One region of the Paraliobacillus sediminis genome, then DNA from elsewhere that is predicted to be linked to it. Evidence: riboswitches for the same ligand, from Rfam matches in the RefSeq annotation. Region 1 holds a riboswitch; the other holds the start of a gene.

The links. Region 1 has a riboswitch for S-adenosylmethionine ahead of D2K60_RS04005 (phosphoadenylyl-sulfate reductase). Riboswitches for the same ligand answer to the same signal wherever they lie in the genome.
Positions count from the first base shown of each region.
Region 2: another riboswitch for S-adenosylmethionine. It lies ahead of D2K60_RS00835 (methionine ABC transporter ATP-binding protein); the one in region 1 lies ahead of D2K60_RS04005 (phosphoadenylyl-sulfate reductase).

Region 1 is NZ_QJSI01000001.1:922,193-933,791, reverse strand. Features, by position in the region: gene D2K60_RS04010 (assimilatory sulfite reductase (NADPH) flavoprotein subunit) at 1-1,080, opposite strand, end outside; gene D2K60_RS04005 (phosphoadenylyl-sulfate reductase) at 1,259-1,981, opposite strand; SAM riboswitch class I at 2,061-2,166, opposite strand; gene rpiA (ribose-5-phosphate isomerase RpiA) at 2,312-2,992, opposite strand; gene D2K60_RS03995 (Rpn family recombination-promoting nuclease/putative transposase) at 3,184-3,960, opposite strand; gene D2K60_RS03990 (nuclease-related domain-containing protein) at 4,230-5,225, opposite strand; gene D2K60_RS03985 (DUF7309 domain-containing protein) at 5,592-7,097, shown strand; gene D2K60_RS03980 (cellulase family glycosylhydrolase) at 7,335-9,365, shown strand; gene D2K60_RS03975 (hypothetical protein) at 9,497-10,567, shown strand; gene D2K60_RS20850 (hypothetical protein) at 10,703-11,053, opposite strand; gene D2K60_RS20845 (permease prefix domain 1-containing protein) at 11,074-11,599, opposite strand, start outside.
Region 2 is NZ_QJSI01000001.1:172,317-183,915, forward strand. Features, by position in the region: gene D2K60_RS00805 (efflux RND transporter permease subunit) at 1-1,024, shown strand, start outside; gene D2K60_RS00810 (YhgE/Pip domain-containing protein) at 1,052-2,875, shown strand; gene mqo (malate dehydrogenase (quinone)) at 3,178-4,680, shown strand; gene D2K60_RS00820 (MurR/RpiR family transcriptional regulator) at 4,794-5,513, opposite strand; gene D2K60_RS00825 (glycoside hydrolase family 1 protein) at 5,759-7,213, shown strand; gene solA (N-methyl-L-tryptophan oxidase) at 7,533-8,669, shown strand; SAM riboswitch class I at 8,772-8,873, shown strand; gene D2K60_RS00835 (methionine ABC transporter ATP-binding protein) at 8,994-10,028, shown strand; gene D2K60_RS00840 (methionine ABC transporter permease) at 10,018-10,680, shown strand; gene D2K60_RS00845 (MetQ/NlpA family ABC transporter substrate-binding protein) at 10,739-11,551, shown strand.

The DNA.
Region 1 (11,599 bases):
AAGATAATCATTAATTACTTCTCTATTATCGGACTGAGCGAGTTTAATTAATCCTTCACTACCAGTAAAGACTGCAATTTTCTCCAACAATGGTTTCGTTAAAATTGTAATTTCAAGCGTTGAGATTAGAGCGTCCCGTAACGGGCGATCACCATGATCATCATTCTCGATAGAGACGCGTTCATTAGGATCCCACTGCATTTTTTCAATTAATTGATCTACCAATACTGGATCATTTTCAGGATAAATACCTAGACTATCTCCAGGTTCATATTGTAAATTAGAACCTTCTAAATCTAACTCAAGATGATGCGTCTCTTTATTTGAGCCACGTCCATTAATATTTAGATTCGTTAATATTTCTGTTGTAAATGGATTTTTCTTCGAATATGCATGACCATCAGTCGCTGCATCTGTTTGAGTATTTCCAGTTTCACTTACTTGTTGTTCTCCACCCTGGGACTCTTTCAAAATAGCTAATACCCCTGAAAACCATTCCTCAGCTGGTTGTTCAAAGTCTAAATCACAATCAATACGCTGATAAAAACGCTCTCCACCTAATTCTTCTAAACGTTTATCAAAATCTATTCCGGTTTGACAAAAGAATTCATAAGAGCTATCTCCTAATGAGAGAACGGAAAAACGTAGATCTTCTAGTTTAGGAGCCTTAGGACCATGTAGAAAATCATAAAATGATATAGCATTATCTGGGGGATCTCCCTCTCCATCGGTGCTCGTCACAATCAATAAATTTTTAAGTGTTTTTAGATTCTTCGGTTTAAAATCTTCTAGTGAAGAAACCGTAACAACAAAATTATCTTGCTCTAGCTGTTCACCCATATTTTCAGCTAACCCCTGGGAATTACCAGTGTCTGTTCCATAAAGTACTGTTACCTCTACTGGTTTCTTTTCAACAGAAGCTACTTCTACTCCAGGTTGTTGTACTACTGATCCAGACTGAGATACTGCTAAATAACCGCTTAACCAATACTTTTGTTGTTCTGTTAACGATGGTACAAGGCGATTTAGTAGCTCTACTTGTTCTTGATTAAAAATACTGTTCGTCGTTTGAAATTCCAAAAATATCACCCCACTCATATATACGATTCTATTTATAAAAGAAGGCAACTATTGATCTAGTTTCCTTTTATTATCTTACGGCTTTATTCTTAACCTTTGTATTCTAATTAGTTTAGTCGGGATTAAGGGATAAAAAATAGAATCTAACTTTAATTGATCCCTTGACTGGTTTTGAAAATTATTCCTTTGCTACATGTAAGCCACATTCTGTTTTATTTGAACCTTGCCATCTTCCAGCACGACTATCTCCATTGTCACTAACTGCAGAGGTACACGGGATACATCCGATACTTGGATATCCTTGATCGTGTAAATTATTGTAAGCTAATTCATTTGCTTCAATGTATTCCCAAACATCATCCCAAGTCCAATAAATTAATGGGCACACCTTAATTGATTTAAAACGGTCATCTTTATTAACAAAATTGGTATTACTCCTGCTTACTGATTGCTCTCTTCTTAAACCAGAAAGCCAAGCTGTTGCACCGCTAAGTGCTTCTTCTAATGGTTTAATTTTTCGAATAAAACAACATTGATCAGGCTGTCTCTTCCATAATGCAGAACCATGTTTTTCTGCCTGTTCCTCTACTGTTAAATCTGGCTTTTTCATATTGATTTTAAGTTTTGGATAGCGTCTTTTAACCTCATTTATTAAGTCATATGTTTCTTGAAAGTGAAGGTCTGTGTCGAGAAATACAATTTCAGCATCCTCTTTCACTTTAGCAATTAAATCAATTAACACCATTCCTTCTGCACCAAAGCTACAAGCATATACAACGGATTCGCCATATGTTTCATATGCCCACTCTACTATTCTAGCAGCACCTTTAGTATCATCAGTAGGATTAAAATCTATAAACGGGTCGACAGAGAAATTTTCATATAATAGCTGATTATTCATCCTATTCTCCTCCCTTCATATTAAAACCTCTCTTCTGATATTTCAGAAGAGAGGTTTATACATCTATTATTTACCCATCTTCTTATCTTCCAAGTGTATACACTTGCTGGACGTAGCACAGTATCTAATGCAGACCCGTTGCCGAAGTATCAAAGGGCCAGTCCCTCCACCTCTCTTGATAAGAATACTTTATTTAATTAGTTTTTTCATTGTACAAATCATATTACTACTCAAGGAAAATGTCAATAGCTAGAACTGGAATTACACATTAATTCTGACAATTTATTTTTATTGGCTTCTAAATGGAATGTAGTCAGAAATAATCTCTACTTATTTCTTTTCTAAGACGTTTATCCCACCCTGATTACCAACAATAACTGTATCTGTCATATTGATAAATAATCCTGTCTCCACAACTCCTACTAGTTGTATTAATTGTTCGTGTAACTTTGCTGGTTGTGTTATTTTTCCGAATTTACAATCTAGAATAATGTTTCCATTGTCTGTAATGTAATGCGTATCACCACTAAGTCTAATAGTTGGTTCGTATCCTAATGCAGCGATTCGCTTTGCTGTAAGATTCCATCCAAATGGCACAACTTCAATTGGTAGAGGATATTCTCCTAAATGGTCAACCACTTTAGATTGATCAACAATTATTAGTAGTTTGTCAGCAGCAATGGCCACCATTTTCTCACGTAACAGCGCTCCTCCACCACCCTTGATTAGTTGGAGATTTTGATCTACCTCATCTGCTCCATCTATTGTGATATCTAACGCACTAACTTCTGATAGATCGGTTGTTGGAACACCAAATTCTTGCGCCCACTTTTCTGTTTGTGCTGAAGTAGGAACACCTATAATATCTAGTCCTTGTTGGACACGCTCGCCTAATGCTTTAACCATCCAATACGCAGTAGAACCAGAACCTAACCCAACCTTCATACCATCTTTTACATATTTAGCTGCTTCTGTACCAACTAACATTTTTGATTTTTCTGCTTCATTCATACGCTTTCACCCTTTTAAATTTGATGTTAGGTTTATTATACACGTATGGGGATTTTTTTGAAGATTTGCGTTCACTTTTTAGATTTTGATTAAGTTTTGGGGGTTGTGAGCATATTTGTATTGTTTGTGATCGTCTTATTTATTTTATGATCAAATGGCTTTGTTTGTGATCATTTCAATCAAATTTGTGATCAATTTCTAATTATTAGCCTAATTTGTTCCTCGTCTAATCCTGTTATTTTTGTAATAAGCGGAAGTTCCATTCCTTCAAGTGACATTTTGATAGCAATCTCCTCCTTAGCTATACTTTGAACATTACGCATCAGATGCTGGTTACTTGAAAGACGATACGGCTCATTGCTTTCGCTGTGCAAAATAGCGTCTGCCAATTTAATCATCTTATTTCTTTGCTTTATTTTGGTTAGTGCATTTTGCTTTTCTTCCACATCCACATCTCGAATGAAATACAACCATTCTGCTAATGGCGTTAATGGTTCTTGCCCGAGTAACTTTTGCATTTCTAAATAATGAATCTCTATGTCTCCTATTGATCTCGTTTCTTTAAAAACTGTATGATAAGCTTCAGTTTCTTGTAACAAGTTAAAGTTTAATACATTAATAGAGATACATTTCTTTAATTTATAATAGGTCTCGCCTTCCGCAATTTTCTCACTAATTAAAGTAGATTTATAATACAACGAACGGTTACGATAATGCTCGACATTGCGAACATGTATTTCAACATCTATGTATGCATCACATGCTGTTTTTACTTTTAAATCCATGATTGATAGCTTATTTTCGGGTAAATTTATAGTGACAATAGCTGTTATCTTTTCTTCTAAAAGAGCATTTAAAAAGGCAATTAAAACCACCTTTTTTTCGGCTTGATTTCCAGCAAAAATCTTTTTAAAAGTACAATCAATTTTAGAATCTATTAGTGGAAAATCACTTGTTTCTTCTCTCAATTCTCATCACCCTTTTCTCTTGTATTTTGCGACGATGTTACATTTCACATAGCATAGCAAAGTATTTTCCATTCGTAAAAAGGATGATATCGCATTTCTTTATACTTATTTTCTATTAAAACACGAGTTAAAAAGCTGAAGGAGCAAATTTCAAGGATTTAATTGTCAAGAAAAAACAAAATTGCTGTCTGAGCAACTTTTTTTATGATCAAATCGGTAAGATTTGTGAGCATATTTATCAGGATGTGAGCAACTTCTATTTTATCTGATCATTTTAGGTTGATTTGTGAGCATTCGGGTTCTTTTACAAAATATCTACCTTTTTTCTTCCCTACCGAAATGAGAGAACTGTTTATTAATAGTCTATTCGCTAGATGACGATTATCAATTTGAATAAACGCCATACATTGCCTAGTAGTTATTTTTCGATCAACTAATAATAGAAAATCATCAATAGCTTCTATGTGTGCATCAAGAGAAGTTTGCCCACAGGAATAACAAAGCCATTTCCCATGCATCCGTTTCATCGTTAGTTGCTTACATGCGTTACAGTATACACCTGATAAAATATCAGTTGGTTTTAGTGAATAAAGTGATGGAAAGGCAGGGTGAAATGGTTTGTGTTGATGTAGTAAAGTTGGGATGATTTTATGCAGAGTCTGGACTTTTACATTCTTGCGAGGGTGCTGTTGTAGTAAAGTTAGATACCGTTTTTTTATAGAAGGAAAATGCATAACCTTTTGAAAAACACCTTCCCTATCACTACCTTCAATCACATCTATGATCGTTTCTTGTTCACTTATTGCAACTAGATAATGAATCGGAAAGGAATCAATTTTGAATTGATTGAAGAGCCATTTTTCAAAATTGCCCTTATGTTCTTCCACTTGAAGGATAGGTGAAGGAAATCCTGTTTCTTTTCCGTTTTGGTCGCGAATCAATTGATTAGAAATAGTATCGAAATACAGTGTTCCAGCGATATTTTTTATCTCAATAATAAGAGCGAAATAAGGCGTGAGTAATAAAGTGTCCATTTCAAAAAAGTCACTATCATTTGGAAGGCGTAGATTATGAAAAATATGTAGGTTTTCTTGTGGGAGATGTCTCAAATAGAATTCTATTCCTAACTCGCCTTTATATCCTGCGATTTGCCAATTATGATTTCTACTAATGGTCGGATATGCCGGATGATCATAGTTGATGCGTCTCATTAGCGCTTGATCAAGTAAAAGGCGAGAAGGAATTGTGTGTTTTTTATGGAGCATTGCTATCACCTCGAGGTAACTTAGTAGGTTCATCTTGTAGAAGTCTGCGGAGTTAAAAATATAATAATTCATTTCTGAAAAAGAAGCAAGCATCATTTTGTGGGTTTTTTTATTAGGTTCGTTTTTTGTGATCAAATGCGATAGGTTTGTGATCATCTGTCGATGTTTGTGATCAAATTTATCAGGTTGTGATCAACTTCGGCTGTTTGTGATCAAATGGCTAAGTTTTTTGATCAAACATGAAGAAAACCCCTCTAGAAAGCTTTTTACATCTCAATTTTGACAGAAATCAAAACATTATAGACAAAAACGATATCTAATGTAGTATACAAAGAGACATATTTCAAATAAAGGCGGGATGTCTAGATGATACATGAATTAATCATTTCTAAAGTACAAAAGAAAGTTGAGGTCGAGGATAGCTATTTTTACGTTTTAGTAGATGCCCACACTACATTTGCTAGTCTTCATGAAATCTTTCAAGGTCAAATAGCCTCAAAAATCCGTGCGCATTGGTTTGAAACGATTATCCTTGATACGTATAGCCGAGTGGTAGACGAATCACTAAATAACAATAGGGACGAAATCAGCACTAGTTTAATGGATTTATATAAAGAAGGTATTACTGCTTTTAGTTACGTCTATTTAACAGATGAATATCATCGTCTAATCATTGACTTAAATAATATTCTATTAGTTGATCAAACAAAACGCTATCCAATTTGCCATCATGTAATAAACCTTAAAAAGGACCCAACTTCAGCACATTCAAAGCAAAAAATCACCCCTGCTATAAATAGCAAACTCAGTCCTTTTCAACAACCAGCACTGGTGCAAGATACAGAAATAACTGTAGCAGATTATAACCAACTATTCCCGCTTCTTAAGTTGTATCATCAGTTAGAGCCCTGGCGCATTTTAAAGATCAAGCAATTCATTGCGATTTGGACACCACAGATAAACAATTATAGCTATTTTTCAATGATTGGAACTGACGCTGGTTTAGTTGACTTTGCTTGTTATCCTGGAGCAGAAGGACTTAACACACTATTAACCGTCCTTTCTCAATCTTCAAATGGACAAGAGCCTCATTTAGATCAACGTGTAATTGAAATTCACTTTTCTGAAAAAAATCAGATCCCTCACTTTTATCAACAAGCTGTTCATCATTTACAATCTATTTATCCTAATCAAGTAGATTGGCCTGTAATCGAAAGTGTTAGGCCTGGACATGCTTATGGCATTATTGATAAAGAAGAATTCAAAATCATACAACAAGTTCTTCCACAATTAATTGATACGATCACGCGTGCAATAGATTCGCCTACTCTGATCCCAATCACGGCAGATAAATGGTTTGCTAGAAAGGTAGATTCGGATGGTAACTATTACGATAGTCATCTAAACATAGTAAAAAAGTTCCGAGAAAATAACCATCACAAAAAAGAGAAATTACTTGTCCCCGAAATTACGCTACAGCGTATCAAACATAACTTTAAACAGCTATACTATTCGGTGGAAATTGGCTGCATTATCCTGCCAAATATCCTGTTGCATACAGATAATCATCAACCTTATTATCCTCATATCATTATTGGAGCAACTCTCAATCAGGAAGAATTTATCCTCAAGCAAAGCATAGAACCGACCCATTTTTCAAAACAAGTACAAGCTGCTCTACTAGATATGATTAACGATATAGCATGTATACCTAGTGAAATAAAGGTAGAAACCGCACAGTTGGAAAGAGCTCTACAACCATTGTGTGCATCACTTTCGATTTCGTTAAGCCTATCAGAGGATATTCCCATTCTTACGTCTAAAATAAAACAATGGATCGCAGAAATAGAGTCGGAAGATTTAGTAGAATGACAGAACGTTAAACAAATCCGCTATATACTCGGTCACATACTAGTCAATAAAGTAAAATCTAGAATTTTCACATGTATTTATATCCTTATTTTGTGGTATTTACTTTACAATTCGTATGGTAGTTTTATATTGAAAACGTTTTCAATGTGAAATTACTTATAACGGAGGAGGTGCAACAAGCGTCGTTTCACCTAAAGTGGTAGCTATTCTATTTAGTAAAGGGAGGATTTATTTATTTTGAAAAATTACGCAAGTGTTTTATTTATATCAGTTCTTTTCCTTATTTTCTTTGTCCCCTCGGTTAGTTTTGCGGCTGAGAGTGAAGAAGTCGATATTCAATCTTACGTTAAAGAAATGCAACCTGGCTGGAACTTAGGAAACTCATTTGACGCTGTTGGCCTAGATGAAACCGCGTGGGGTAACCCCTCTGTGACTAAAGAATTAATTGATACGATTGCTGCGGAAGGTTACAAAAGTATTCGAATTCCTATAACTTTTGATCAACGCATGGGGGTTGGACCTGATTACCAAATTGATCCCGCCTTTTTAGAACGTATAACAAATACGGTAAATTGGTCCCTAGACGCTGATATAAAAGTCATGATAAATATTCATCATGACTCATGGGTTTGGTTAGAGTCTGGCATGAGTGAAAATCATGACGCATCTTTAGCACGTTATAATGCAATTTGGACACAACTTTCCAATCATTTTAAAGACTATTCTACTGATCTCATGTACGAAAGTATTAATGAACCACGTTTCGCAGCATCCGCAACAGAGAGTCAGAATTATTTAAATGAATTAAACACATCCTTCTATTCTATTGTAAGAGAATCAGGTGGAAATAATGCGATTCGTCCACTCGTATTACCTACTTTGGATACGGGTTCAGAACAAGAAAAACTGGATGGGTTGTATCAGTCAATTGTTGCATTGGATGATCCGTATATAATTTCTACGGTTCACTATTATGGATTTTGGCCTTTCAGTGTCAATATCGCTGGGTATACAAGATTTGAACAAGATACAAAAAACGATATTATAAACACCTTTGATCGCGTGCACAACACTTTTAGCGCTAATGGTATACCAGTCATCATTGGTGAATTTGGTTTATTAGGTTTTGACACACATACAGGTGTCATTCAACAAGGCGAAAAGTTAAAGTTCTTTGAGTATATGATGCACTATGCGCAAGAAAAAGACTTTACACATATGCTATGGGATAATGGACAACATTTAGGAAGGACGTCTCTTGAATGGGCTGATCAACAACTTTTTGATATGATGGAGGCTAGTTGGAATACGCGCTCATCTACAGCAGAAAGCGACTTTATCTATTTAAACAGATTAGACACGCTTGAAGACGAATCACTACCATTAAATTTAAATGGTAATACGTTCTCTTCCCTCCAATTGAATGATGCAGAACTTACACCTGGCCAGGATTACCAACTAGATGGAGATAATTTAATAGTAAAAGAAAGCCTGTTAACACAACTTACTGCTTCAGACGAATTAGGAACAAATGCAGTACTTACATTAAAATTTAATCAGGGTGCAGATTGGTCGATTAAAATAATTAGTTACGAGAAACCTGTACTTGAAGACACTACTGGCTCTATGAGTGACTTTGCTATTCCGACTTCATTTAACGGTGATCAACTTGCAACAGTAGAAGCTGTGTATCAAGATGGCACACCTGCTGGTCCACAAAATTGGACAACTTATAAAGAGTTTGGTTATACTTTTTCACCGTCTTATGACACCAATCAAATTTCATTTACAGAAAACTTTTTCAATGAATTAAATAACGGTGAAGTAACAGTAACCTTCCATTTCTGGAGTGGTGAAAAGGTAACTTATACAGTACTAAAAGAGAATGATGCGATAACTGGTATCGCTGAACCTATAGAAAGCGTTCCAGATGAGGACGATCAAGATAATGAACTTCCGCAAGAAGAGGAGGAAAATACTGTTCCCCCTAAGGAAGTGGATAACGAAACACCAGACAATGCATCCGATGAACCAGATAAAGACAGTAGTAATTCTGACGACACAAAGGATACTGTCTTTGAAGAAACGGAATCTGATATTCCTGTTCAAACAGTAAGTGATGCTTCATCAGCAGATGAGAATGAAGTTAAAAAGATGGGTGCAATATTACCAAATACTGCAACCAATATGTTTAACTGGCTGCTCATAAGTATATTATTTATTGGATTAGGTGCTGGTATATATCTTTATCAGCGTAAGCGAGCTTAATATCTAAAGTCAGACATTTACTTGTCTGACTTTTTTAGTTTATACACATAAGTTTATCTAGTTGAGAAAAAGGTTAAACTCTTACTATAAGAAATCATACAATCACTTTATTAAAAAGGAGTGCATGCATCATGAAAAAAGCCAGTATTGGAATAGTAGCTGTCTTAGCATTAGCATTAATTATCTATTTTGGTATAACTATATTTTCAGGCAACGAAAATAACAATACCGATGATTCCACTTTATCTAGTGAGGAGGAACAAGCCCCTTCAGAAGAGCAAAATGATATTAACGAAATGGCTACTTTTACTGAAGAAACAGCAAGGGATGTTATGCAAGTGTATCGACAAGCTTTTGTGACGTTAATAGATTCCGCAGATCAAGATGGCCTACTTTCTGAATTCGAAACGATAAATGGAGTCAGAAATCATTTTGAGGAAGTTATGTCAGAGGATTTGGCAGGTTGGATGACTGACTCTTATATAGAGAAAAGAGATGGTCAAATCTATCTAATCGCAAAAGATAGTCCAACATGGTTAGCAGAAGATGAGGATTTTCAAATGGAAGAGATTGCAGAGGATCATTATAAAATCATACAAGAACAAGAAAATGAGTTAATCGGTCATGTCGAAATGACTTATCATGCTAAATGGAGAGAAGATAAATGGATTATAAGTGAAATTGAAACGGAACAACTTGACCAACAGGTTTCTGTAGAACAGAAGGCAGAAGAAATCATCCGTGCACTAGCTAACAAAGAAATGGCGTTTATCTCGAATACTGTCCATGAAGAGAAAGGGTTATTATTCTCTCCTTATATTTACATAGAGGAGGATGCGATCACGTTTGAGAAAAACGAAGTGACAAATTTATTGGAAGATATGGAAACTTATCTTTGGGGTAATTATGATGGTAGTGGTAAACCTATTGAACAGACGCCAAATGAATACTTTGAGGAGTTTATCGATGCAGAGCCGCTACTAGATCCTGATGAGGTGCGTGTTGATTCGTTTGAGCAACGTGGCAATTTGATAAATAATATAGAAGACGTATTCCCAGAAGCAAAAGTGATTGAATTTTACACAGAAGGTTCAGATGAATACGAAGGAATGGATTGGTCTAGTATTAATCTGGTTTTCGAACAAAATGAGCACGATATTTGGAAACTCGTTGCTATTGTAACGGACCAATGGACAATTTAACAAAAAAGGTCGGCTCTATGAGGATTGAATTATATCGCCTCTTGGAGTCGTCCTTTTATATTTTGTGATCAATTTAGTTGGTGTTGTGATCATTTTCGGCTATATGTGATCAATCAGCGTATCCAAGCGAGCTTATTAAGCTTTAAGAATACTGTATGCTCCACTAAACATTGCAAATATCAGACCAGTAATAGGGAAAATGATCCAGTTAATATGCCATTGGTTAAATACTAATCCACTAATCAAAAAGATACAAACAGCAAGTGGCCAAACAATTGCCGCAACAGCTCCAATTATCTTATTCTCTTTTTCTCCAGATTGAGGTGACTTAGCGTATTCATCCATTTCCAGTAACTTTCTATAACTATCTTTGATTTTTCCATAATATATAAACATGTAAATTGCTATAGCTACTAAAGACAGAAGTGCTACAACACCATAAGTGGTTGCCTCTTCATTAAATACAGTTGTTAAAATTAAAATCATTGGTGATAGAATACATATGATTACGCCAATGATATAGATTTTGTATATGTCTTATGAAATGCATCATTACTATCTTTTACAGTTCTTTGTTGTTCAATGGAAAGTTTAAATCCGTTATCTAAATACTTAAATTTATCCTCCATCATTCCAACATATATAAATAACCCAACCGCAGTTGCAACAAATAATAATAAGGGTATAAGACCAATCACATCACCCATCTCATCTGAAAAAACAGCTATTATACCATCTTCTACTAATTGTGTCAGAAGTATTAACAACGCCACACCATACACACACAAGCCAACACCAATGCCAATTAAAACGCCAGATTTCTTACTCGTTTTAAGGTAGTCATTTACCACTTCATTTTCTAATGTTGGGCGCTTCTCTTCGTCTTTATCAAATGTAATGTCAAATTCATTAATCAGTTCTTCTATATTGCCGAATTCTGAAATAACAATTCCTATTGCTTCATTTTCAGACTTTCCTTCGTCTTTTAACTCATTGTACTTATCCGCCATATTTGCTTCTATTTCCTCTTTT
Region 2 (11,599 bases), 750 kb from region 1:
TCGTGTTGTTAAAGTAAGAATACCTGTGTTGTTACTCGTGTTCCTACTTATCGTTCCAGCGTTTTTAGCGCAAACCCATACAACGTTTACTTACGGGGCTGGAGATCAACCAGAACAAACGCGTGCTGGTAGTGACAAAATCGAAGTAGAAGAGATCTTTGGAAAATATACCTCGATGGTGTTACTAGTCCCAGAGGGGGATGTTGCTAAAGAAGATGCGTTAGTTCAAGATTTAGAAAATTTCGGGGCTGTGACAAGTGTTCTGTCTTATGTTAATACAGTTAGCGCAGCAATTCCTCCAGAGTATCTGGACGAATCGATAACAGAGCAATTTTATTCAGAAAACTACAGTCGAATTATTCTTCATACTGACGCAGGACCTGAAGGTGAAGCCGCTTTTTCACTAGTTGAATCTGTTCAAGACACAGCTGCTACCTACTATGGTGATGATGCTTACTCCCTTGGAGAGAGTGTGACCTTATACGATATGAGAAACGTTGTCCAAGACGACAACAAACTTGTCAACTTACTGACTATAATTGCAATTGCAATCGTTCTATTGGTTACATTTAAATCAATTTCAGTTCCGCTGGTACTGCTACTTACGATTCAATCAGCTGTTTGGATTAATTTGTCTGTCCCTTACTTTACAGATACACCACTTGTTTATGTCGGATATCTAATTGTCAGCACCGTTCAGCTTGCTGCGACAGTTGATTATGCGATCCTACTGATGGAAGCATATAAAGAAAATCGCAAGGAAATGCCTGCGCTTGAGGCGATTAAGAAAACAATCGACGAGAAAATTTTCTCAATTGCGATTTCAGCTTCGATTTTATCAAGTGTTGGTTTTATTTTATGGATCACGTCAAGCAATCCGATTGTAGGATCAATTGGGTTATTACTTGGACGGGGAGCGTTATTAGCGTTCATTATGGTTCTTTTATTCCTTCCTGCTATGCTGTTAGTGTTTGATAAAGTTATTGATAAAACAACTTGGAGAGCAAATTTTTTCAAGAAATAAGAAGAGAATGATTAAAGGGGAATGATGATGAGAAACAAACGGATACTTTATGTTTTAATGGCTATAATCCTTGTCGTGCCGTCATTTCTAGTAACTGCTAATTTGAGCAAGCATGTGGAAGCGGCAGAAGATGCAACCGGAGAATATGCTTCAAAGGATGAAGTTGTGTATGCAACACTAAGTCCTACTGGTGAACGGCAAGAAGTCTATGTTGTAAACATTTTTGATGTGATTAAAGAAGGAAAAATTGTCGATAACGGATTGTATTCTAATCTTAAAAATCTAACCAATCTATCGGAATTGGAACAAACAGAAGATAATACAGTCGCGTTTACTGCACCAGAGGATAAATTTTATTATCAAGGTAACCTAGAAAACGCAGAATTACCGTGGGATATTACAATTACTTATTTATTAGATGGTAAAGAAACAGAGGCAGCGGAACTTGCAGGACAAGACGGAAAAGTAGAAATAAAAATAGAAACGTCTGCCAATGAGAATGTTGATCCTGTATTTTTTGAAAACTATTTATTACAAATTTCACTTAACCTCGAACCAGAAATTTATGACAATATTGTAACGGAAGGTGGAGTGGTTGCAAATGCGGGTAAAAACAAGCAAGTAACGTTTACCGTTATGCCCGAACAAGCAGGAGAACTTACTGTCAAAGCGGATGTAGTTGATTTCGAATTACAGGGTATGGAAATTGCAGCTGTTCCACAATCAATGTCAATTGATGCACCAGATATGGATGAGATGACGGGTGAAATGGATACATTAACGAAAGCGATTAGAGACATTAGCAATGGAGTTGGGGAACTAAATACCGGCGTTTCTGATTTAAATAGTGGTGTAGCAAGTTTGCGTGATGGATCTGGTCAATATCTAGAGGGCATAACTGACGTCAACGGAGCATCTGATGGACTTATTGATGGTTCCATAGCAATTAACGAAGGTTTAACGCAGATGAGTAATTCGCTTCGTAATGGCTCGAGTGAAATGGACTTAAGCGGATTAAAAGAGCTACCAAATGGGCTTTCGCAATTAGCAGAAGGCTTGCATCAAACGTCGGATGGCTTAACGAAACTAAACGAGAACTACACTGTTGCTTATAGCTCATTAGATGAAGCGATGCTGGCAATTCCTGATTATAAGCTAACAGATGAAGAGATTGCAGACTTAAATGCGAGCGATGCGAATAGTGAAGTGGTTAAAAAGTTGCTTGAAACGTATCAGGCAACTCGTAATGCAAAAGGAACGTATTCCGCTGTAAAGGAAGCTTTTGCTGCAGTGGATCCAACACTTAATGAAGTGAGTGGATCAGTTACAGAAATAGCAAACACAATGGAAAGAATAGCTGCTGAAATTACAACGTCGCTAGAAGGTATGAATATGGCAGACTCTATCGGAGAGTTACAAGCAGGATTGGCAACCTTGTCTGCCAATTATAAAACGTTTCATGCCGGACTCGTAAGCTATACAGATGGTGTTGGACAATTATCAAGTTCGTACCAAGATGTTCATACTGGGATTGTGGAATTATCAGGAGGTACTAGTGAATTAGAATCTGGAGTAGAGGAGCTTGACGATGGTACAGATACATTGTATCAATCTACGAAAGATATGCCTGATGAGATGCAGGAGGAAATCAACCAGATGATTGATGATTATGATAAATCTGATCTTGATGCTGTATCGTTTGTCTCTGCCGAAAACGAAAAAATAAACTCCGTACAATTTGTGATTAAAACAGAAAGTATTGAAAAGCAAGAACAGGAATCTAATGAAGAGCAAGAAGAGGAAGAACCAAAAGGCTTCTGGGACCGGTTACTAGATTTATTTAAAAATTGATAGAAAGTATTTGGGGGAGCGTTTAGGCGCTTCTCTTTTTTTATGGAGAAAAGCAAGAGTATTAATCACTGTAGTTGATCTGTCTCACTTTGTGAAAGAGTCTGTTTTTAAATTGCATCAAGTAGTTTATAATTAGTAGATAAGAGCAGATAGATGAATCCATCAACAAACTCTACAAAATAGAGTTGTAATTGACACAGAAAAGATACGTTTCTAAGTTTTGTTTGACTATAATTACACCTGAATATTAGGTGGAACACTTCTGTCTTTTTTGGCGATTATTTGGGGAAAGGAACGCTATAATGAATAACCTATCAAAACCAACAGACGTTATCTTAATTGGTGCCGGAGTCATGAGTGCGACTTTGGGGTCATTATTGAAGGAATTAGCACCAGATTGGGAAATCAAAGCATTTGAGAAACTAGCAAATGCTGGAGAAGAGAGCTCTAACGAATGGAATAATGCGGGTACCGGCCATTCTGCATTGTGTGAACTTAACTATACAACGGAAAAGCCGGATGGTTCAATTGACACTAGCAAAGCTATTGAAATTAATGAACAGTTTCAGCTTTCCAGACAGTTTTGGTCTTATCTCGTAAATAAAAATATTATTCGTAATCCTCAAGATTTCATTATGCCATTACCTCATATGAGTTTAGTAGAAGGCGAAAGAAATGTAACGTTTTTAAGAAATCGTTTTAAGGCACTATCAAATAATCCACTATTTCAAGGGATGGAATTTACGGATCAACCTGAAAAAATGAAGGATTGGATGCCGCTAATTATGGAGGGGCGCACATCAAACGAACCAATAGCAGCAACAAAGATCGATTCGGGAACGGATGTTAATTTTGGTGCTTTGTCACGCTTATTATTTGACCACTTACAGAGTGAAAATATTAAAGTGAACTATAAGCATAGCGTTAAGGATATTAAACGAAAGTACAACGGCTTGTGGGAAGTGAAAGTGTATGACATTGCCAACAATAAAACGGAATACCATACTGCTAAATTCGTGTTTATTGGTGGAGGAGGAGGAAGTCTGCATTTATTACAGAAAACCGGTATTCCTCAATCAAAAAAAATTGGTGGATTTCCGATAAGTGGCCTATTTATGGTGTGTAATAACCCGGATATTGTAGCGCAACATCATGCGAAAGTATATGGTAAAGCTAAGGTTGGTTCTCCACCAATGTCTGTTCCGCATCTTGATACTCGATTTATCGATAACAAAAAAACATTGTTATATGGCCCATTTGCCGGATTCTCACCAAAGTTTCTAAAGACAGGTTCATACATAGACTTGTTAACTTCCGTGAAAGTAGATAATCTACTAACAATGTTGGCAGCAGGGGTAAAAGAGCTTCCATTATCAAAATACTTGATCCAGCAGGTTGTTCTATCAAATCAAAAGCGGATGGAAGAATTACGCGTGTTTATCCCAAATGCAAAAACGGAAGATTGGGATATCGTGGTAGCAGGTCAACGTGTGCAAGTAATTAAAGATACGGAGGCTGGTGGCAAAGGAACGCTTCAATTTGGAACGGAGGTCGTTACTAGTTCTGACGGCTCGATAGCTGCATTATTAGGGGCGTCACCTGGCGCATCTACCGCAGTTCACGTTATGCTTGAGGTAATAGCAAGATGTTTCCCAGAATATCTCGATGAGTGGGAGCCGAAAATAAAAGAAATGATACCGTCTTATGGTATAGCACTATCAGAAAATCCAGACATTTATAAAGAAATAGAAAGATCGATAGAGCAGGCGCTTGGCTTAAGCGCAAAGGACAAGGTATATAACTAGTTTTCTATTCGCCTGTAACAGGATTAGGGATGGCCTGATTTAAATTAGAATTTCAGTTTTGAATAATAAGAAACCTTAGTCCTAAATGAATCTAGGACTAAGGTTTCTGCTATTTATAGGTTATGTATTTCACGAGCGATAGATTCTAAGATATACATCACAGGGACTTGCGTTGTAATATTGGTTTGTTGATAGAATTCTTCAGACATATAATAAGGGATATTTATATCTGAAATTTTTGCTATGGTGGAAAGCTTATTATTTGTGATGCTAATAATTTTACTACCTTCTTGTTTAAGCTGATTTAATTGAGAAATGGTAAAGGCGTTTTCTCCTGAGACAGATAAGCCAATTGCTACACTGTTATACCTTAGTTTAGAGTGGATTGGATAGGAAAAATCTCTAATATAAGTGGAAAAGGATCCTAAACCAGAAAAATACCTCGCCCCATATTCAGCAAGAATACCAGAGCTACCATTCCCGATAAAAATAACATTATCTGACTTTGCTACAAGCGTTGCGACCTTTGTAATTCTTTCGTCACTTTCCCCGTTTAATGTTCTTTCAAAAAATTCAACCAGTGCATGTTGGGAGCTTTTAATTGTAGGCTTCTCACTCTTATCTAATTCCATTTTTAACTTTGTTTTAAATTCAGAGTAACCGTCACAATTTAATTTTCGACAGAAACGTAAGATTGTTGCTGTTGAAACATGGGTTTCAGCTGCTAATTCACGAATGCGCATATAGGGAACCTTATCTTTGTTTTTACTAATATAGTTGTATATAGAAGTTTCTAATTCATTGAAAGATCCAATGATCTCACTTGTAAATATCACTATTATCTTCACCTTCAGTCTGTTTGATAGTTGCATTTATTATAGCATAAACCGTCTGATAAAACAGGGCGTTACACATATGACACAAGTGACTACCTATGTTAAAACAAACAAGATCAATACGTTATATATACTTTTCTTGCTAATCAGCTTATGCTGATTGTAGTCTCACCTAGTGAAGAAATGACAGATGAAAAAATAACGAAATACTATTCTAGATAATAAATGTGGAGGTTACTTATATGAAAAAAACGCGTTTTCCAGAAGGTTTTTTATGGGGTGGAGCAACAGCTGCTAACCAAATAGAAGGTGCATATAACGAAGGTGGTAAAGGTCTATCAATTTTTGATATGGTTTCATTTATTCCTAAAGAGGAACGTGGGAATAGTATCGAGATGGATGTTACAAGTGAAAAGGAATTACAAGAGTTGTTAGAAGGAAAAAGAGGAGATAACTTTCCCAAACGCCGTGGGAATGATTTTTACCATCGCTATAAAGAAGACATTGCTTTGTATGCAGAAATGGGCTTTAAGACTTTCCGCCTATCGATTTCTTGGCCTCGTATTTTTCCAAATGGTGATGAAACAGAACCTAATGAAGAAGGTTTAGCATTCTACGATAAAGTGTTTGATGAATTATTAAAATACAATATTGAGCCGTTAGTGACAATATCTCATTACGAAATGCCACTTTATTTAGTGCAAAAATATAATGGTTGGGCAGATCGAAGTCTAGTTGATTTCTTTGTTCATTATTCTGAAACGTTATTTAAACGGTATAAAGATAAAGTTAAATATTGGTTAACATTTAACGAAATTAATGTATCAACTTTTTCTCCTTACATTGGAAGCGGAATATTGGTTGATCGTGTTGAGAATAAGGACCAAGCTGTTTATCAAGCGTTACATCACCAATTTGTGGCTAGTGCACGAGCTGTAAAGGCATGTCACGAAATTATTCCTGATGCAATGATTGGCTGTATGTTGGCGCGTATGGAGGTATATCCAGAAACGTGTAATCCAGATGATGTTTTAGCGGCATTAGAAGAAGATCAAAAAAATCTATTCTTTACGGATGTTCAAGTACGTGGTTATTATCCGAGTTTTATGTTGAACTATTTTGAGGAAAATAATATCACTATTGAAATGCATCCAGGAGACGAAGAAATACTATTACAGCATACGGTAGACTTTTTATCCTTTAGCTACTATATGACAATGGTTGCAAGCGGAGCACCAGATAAAGAGAAAGAAAAGGGGAACTTCTTTAGTGGCGTTAAAAATCCTTACTTAGAAGCATCGGATTGGGGATGGCAAATTGATCCTAAAGGTTTACGTCTTACATTGAAAAAGCTATATGACCGTTATCAAGTACCATTATTTATTGTTGAGAATGGACTAGGAGCTTATGATAAAGTAGAAGAAGATGGCTCTATTAATGACGATTATCGGATAGAGTATTTGCGTGCCCATATTGAACAGATGGGGATAGCGATAAAAGAAGGTGTTGACGTGATTGGTTATACAAGCTGGGGTTGTATCGATCTAATTGCTGCAAGTACGTCAGAAATGTCTAAACGTTATGGTTTTATCTATGTAGATCAAGACGATTACGGTAATGGTACATTAGAAAGAAAGCGAAAAAAATCATTTAATTGGTATAAAGAAGTAATTGCAACAAATGGTGATAGTTTATAAGATGAAATGCCGTCTTTAATTCCAGGGTTTTGAGACATATTTAGTTAAGAGCAACAAGGCCAGTGTATCGGGCAATGTTGCTCATTTTTTTGTATTAGAATCAATTCCATTATGCGCCAGCGGTTTTAATAAGAAAAAGTGCCTTCCTAAATCTTTTATAACGGGCAGTCAACTATAATAAGTTTGGGTAGGATACTCCCAAAAGGAAGAAAAGAACCGTTCCCCTGCATCTATTGAATTTTGTTTCAGATGGAGGTATGATTCTAGTTATTGAAATTATTATGACATAGAGGGATAACATTGAAGGAGGTCAAATAATATGGATTATGAGGTTATAATCGTAGGTGCAGGCTCGATGGGAATGGCTGCAGGCTATTACTTAGCAAAACAAGGGAAACGTGTGTTATTAATTGATTCTCATAACCCCCCTCATGCAGATGGATCGCATCACGGGGATACTAGAATCATACGGCATGCCTATGGCGAAGGGGAAAGCTATGTGGAAATGGCATTACGTGCGCAGGAACTATGGAATGATCTTCAAGAACAGGCAGACGAGCAAATTTTTATTCCAACGGGTGTTATTAATATTGCAAAACCTGATTCTCCATTTATGAAAAACGTAATTAATAGTGCGGAAAACTACTCACTTAATGTAGAACATTTAACTGCTGAGGAAATTAATCAAAGGTGGCCTGGTTTTGACGTGCCTGAAGGTTATATGGGTTGTTATGAAGTAGATTCAGGTGTATTAATGAGCGAAAATTGTATTAGAACTTTTAGGAACCAAGCGGAAGCGCATGGTGCTGTACTTAAGGTCAACGCGCCTGTAACGGCTATCTCTATTTTTGGAAATAGTGTAGAGGTGAAAACAGCAGAAGAAACTTTTACCGCAGAATCGCTAATCTTGGCTCCAGGTGCTGGTACAAGAAAGCTACTTCCACTAATCGGTTTGGATCTACCATTAGAAGAGCAAAGAAATACGTTTTCTTGGTTTCAAACAGAGGAAAGTATGTATCATTCTAATATGTTTCCGGCCTTTTCTTTTGAGTTACCTAATGAAACCTATTATGGATTTCCAAGCATAGCGCAGACAGGAGTTAAAATTGGCCGACATGATGGAGGGATTCCACGAGATATGGACAAAGCCATTGATCCATTTGGTACACAGGAACAAGATGAACAAGATGTTAGTAGTTTTGCTAAAAGTTGTATGCCTAAACTTGGCCAACACAAAATGGGAAAAGCATGCACATACACGAACACACCAGATTCAGATTTTATAATTGATCGGCATCCAAATCATGACCATGTGGTGATTGCCTGTGGTTTCTCTGGACATGGATTTAAATTTAGTAGTGTGATCGGAGAAATTCTAAGTCAATTATTGACGGGGAATAAGGAGTCAGCATTAGATATTAGTCCATTTTCGATAAAAAGATTTTCTGAATCATAGACTTTATAAACTTTGTATTCTGAAAGCTTTGTCGCATTTTGTTGACAATTATGTGAACAGTAGTTATTATTGATTAAACTAATGGATTTACTAATTAAATATTGCTTATCAAGAGAGATGGAGGGACAAGGCCCGATGACATCCAGCAACCTTCTTTAGAGAAAGGTGCTACATCCTACAGGAGATTATTCTGGAAGATAAGGTTTTTTAGATACAAGAACCTCTTTCGATAGAATTAGGTTCTTTTTTGTCTACAGAGTTAAAAATAGAATGAAAATAACTTGACCAGAAGCGTCTTTGAGCGTGCAAAAGGAGTAGAGATTCATGTTAGTGCTGGAAGGAATTCGGAAGGTTTATGGCGAGGGTGGCAATAACCCAGTTGAGGCTTTAAAGGAGATTAACCTTGAAGTGAAAAAGGGAGAAATCTTCGGTGTAGTTGGCTACAGCGGCGCAGGTAAAAGTTCCTTAATTCGTTGTGTGAATTTATTAGAAAAGCCGACCTCCGGTAAAGTTTTTGTGAACGGAAAAGATTTAACAAAACTAGACGCAAAGCAGTTAAGAGCTGAACGAAAGAAAATAGGGATGATATTTCAACAGTTTAATCTCCTACATTCGAAAACCGCTTTTGGAAATGTGGCAATGCCACTTATTTTAGAAGGGTATTCAAAAGATAAAATCGAAGAAAAGGTACTGCAACTTCTTTCTTTTGTTGGTTTAGGGGACAAGGTGGATCATTATCCTGAGCAGCTTTCTGGCGGACAAAAGCAAAGAGTTGGTATTGCAAGAGCACTTGCTACAGATCCACATGTCTTGTTATGTGATGAGGCTACTTCTGCGCTTGATCCAGATACAACAAATGCGGTATTGGAAGTGTTAAAGCAGGTCCGTGATGAGCTAGGTATTACGATTTTACTAATTACACACGAGATGAATGTAATTAGAGATATTTGTGATCGAGTCGCGGTCCTAGATGGTGGCATGATTGTCGAACAGGATACGACAATCAACTTGTTTACAGAACCGCAAACATCAATTGCAAGGAGCTTTGTTCGAACAGTGTTAAATGATGCACTACCTGAAGCAACATTGAAAAAAGTACTTGAAAAAGATGCGTCCCATTCTGTCTACAGAATTCTTTACAAAGGAGAGTCTGCTAATGATCCACTTCTCTCTGATGTTGCCAAGAAATTCCCGGTAGATATTAATGTTATCTATGGAACAATTACAGAGATCCAGCAACAGCCTTTTGGTAATATTATTGTCGAATTCAATGGTGAGCCAAATGAGATTAAAAACGTGGTTAACTATATCAAAAGGAAGCAGGTAACGATCAAGGAGGTGGTATCAGATGCAGTTTGATTGGGCATGGTTTTGGCCAGAACTATTCGGTTCATTAAACGAAACATTATACATGATTATTGTCGCTTTCTTTATTTCAATTTTAATTGGTATCCCACTTGGAATCATTTTAGTTATAACGAGAGAACGAGGCATTCTAGAAAATAAAGCAGTGTTTAACGTGTTGAATGTTATTGTGAATGTACTTAGATCCATTCCATTTATAATTCTAATTGTTGCAATTCTACCGCTTACCAGACTCATTGTAGGTACATCGATTGGTACAACTGCTGCGATTGTTCCGCTAGTATTTTATACGGCACCGTATATCGGAAGGTTGGTAGAAAACTCCTTACTAGAGGTTAGTCCAGGTACAATTGAACTAGCTGAGGCAATGGGAGCAACACCTTGGCAAATCATTTGGAGATTTCTTTTACCAGAAGCATTAGGTTCGTTAATTTTATCGCTGACTATTGCAATCATCGGTTTAATAGGTGCTACTGCTATGGCTGGTGCTGTAGGTGCAGGTGGTATTGGTGATTTGGCCATTTCTTATGGTTATAATCAATTCCAGACAGAGGTTATGATCATTACTGTTATTATATTAGTAATTATGGTTCAATTTATTCAATCATTAGGAAATTACTTAGCTAAGAGAATTAGAAGATCATAGGTTGAGGATGTATTTAATCCCTTACTATATAAAATAACTACAAGAAGGAGTTTACAAAATGAAGAAAATTTTATTTACGCTTACTGGACTATTACTTTTATTTATAGCAGGTTGTGGATCAGACAACGACACTGTTAAAGTTGGGACGACAACAGCCGAAACACCAACATGGGAGCTAGTGAAGGAACTAGCAAGTGAAGAAGGCGTAGAGATCGAAATTATTCAATTCAGTGATTATGTACAACCGAACATTGCTCTAGATAATGGAGAGATTGATTTAAATGCATTCCAAACAATCAGTTATTTTGATTCTTTCACTGAAGAGCGTGGCTTAGACCTATCTGCAATCGGAACAACGCCGATTTGGCCTATGGGTATTTACTCAGATGAAGTGGAGGAATTAAGTGAATTAGAGGAAGGTGCACAAATTATCGTGCCCAAAGAACCAACAAACTTAGGTAGAGCATTAATGCTCCTTCAAAAGGCGGAACTAATTACACTTGAAGAAGGCTTTGAAGGTGCAGGCGGTGTAGAAGCTATTGTTGAAAATCCAAAGGACTTTGAAATTGTACCTGTAACAGCTGGTCAAACAGCGCGTGGCTTAGAAGACGCAACAGCAGCAATTATTAACTCAGATGTTGCAATTGCTGCAGGATTAAATCCAACGGACGACCCAGTTTTCCGTGAAGATGCCGAAAACGTACCATACATTAACATTATTGCAGCACATACAGATCGTAAGGATGAAGAATCACTTCAAAAGATTGTAGACATCTATCACTCAGATGAAGTGACAAGCTTTATTGAAGAAGAGTACGAAGGAGCAGCTGTTCCAGTAATCCGACCGATTGAAGAAGTTATAGGCGAATAATATAAGAAGTAACCTTGTATGGGTGCTACACCCCAGAAGTTAGAGATT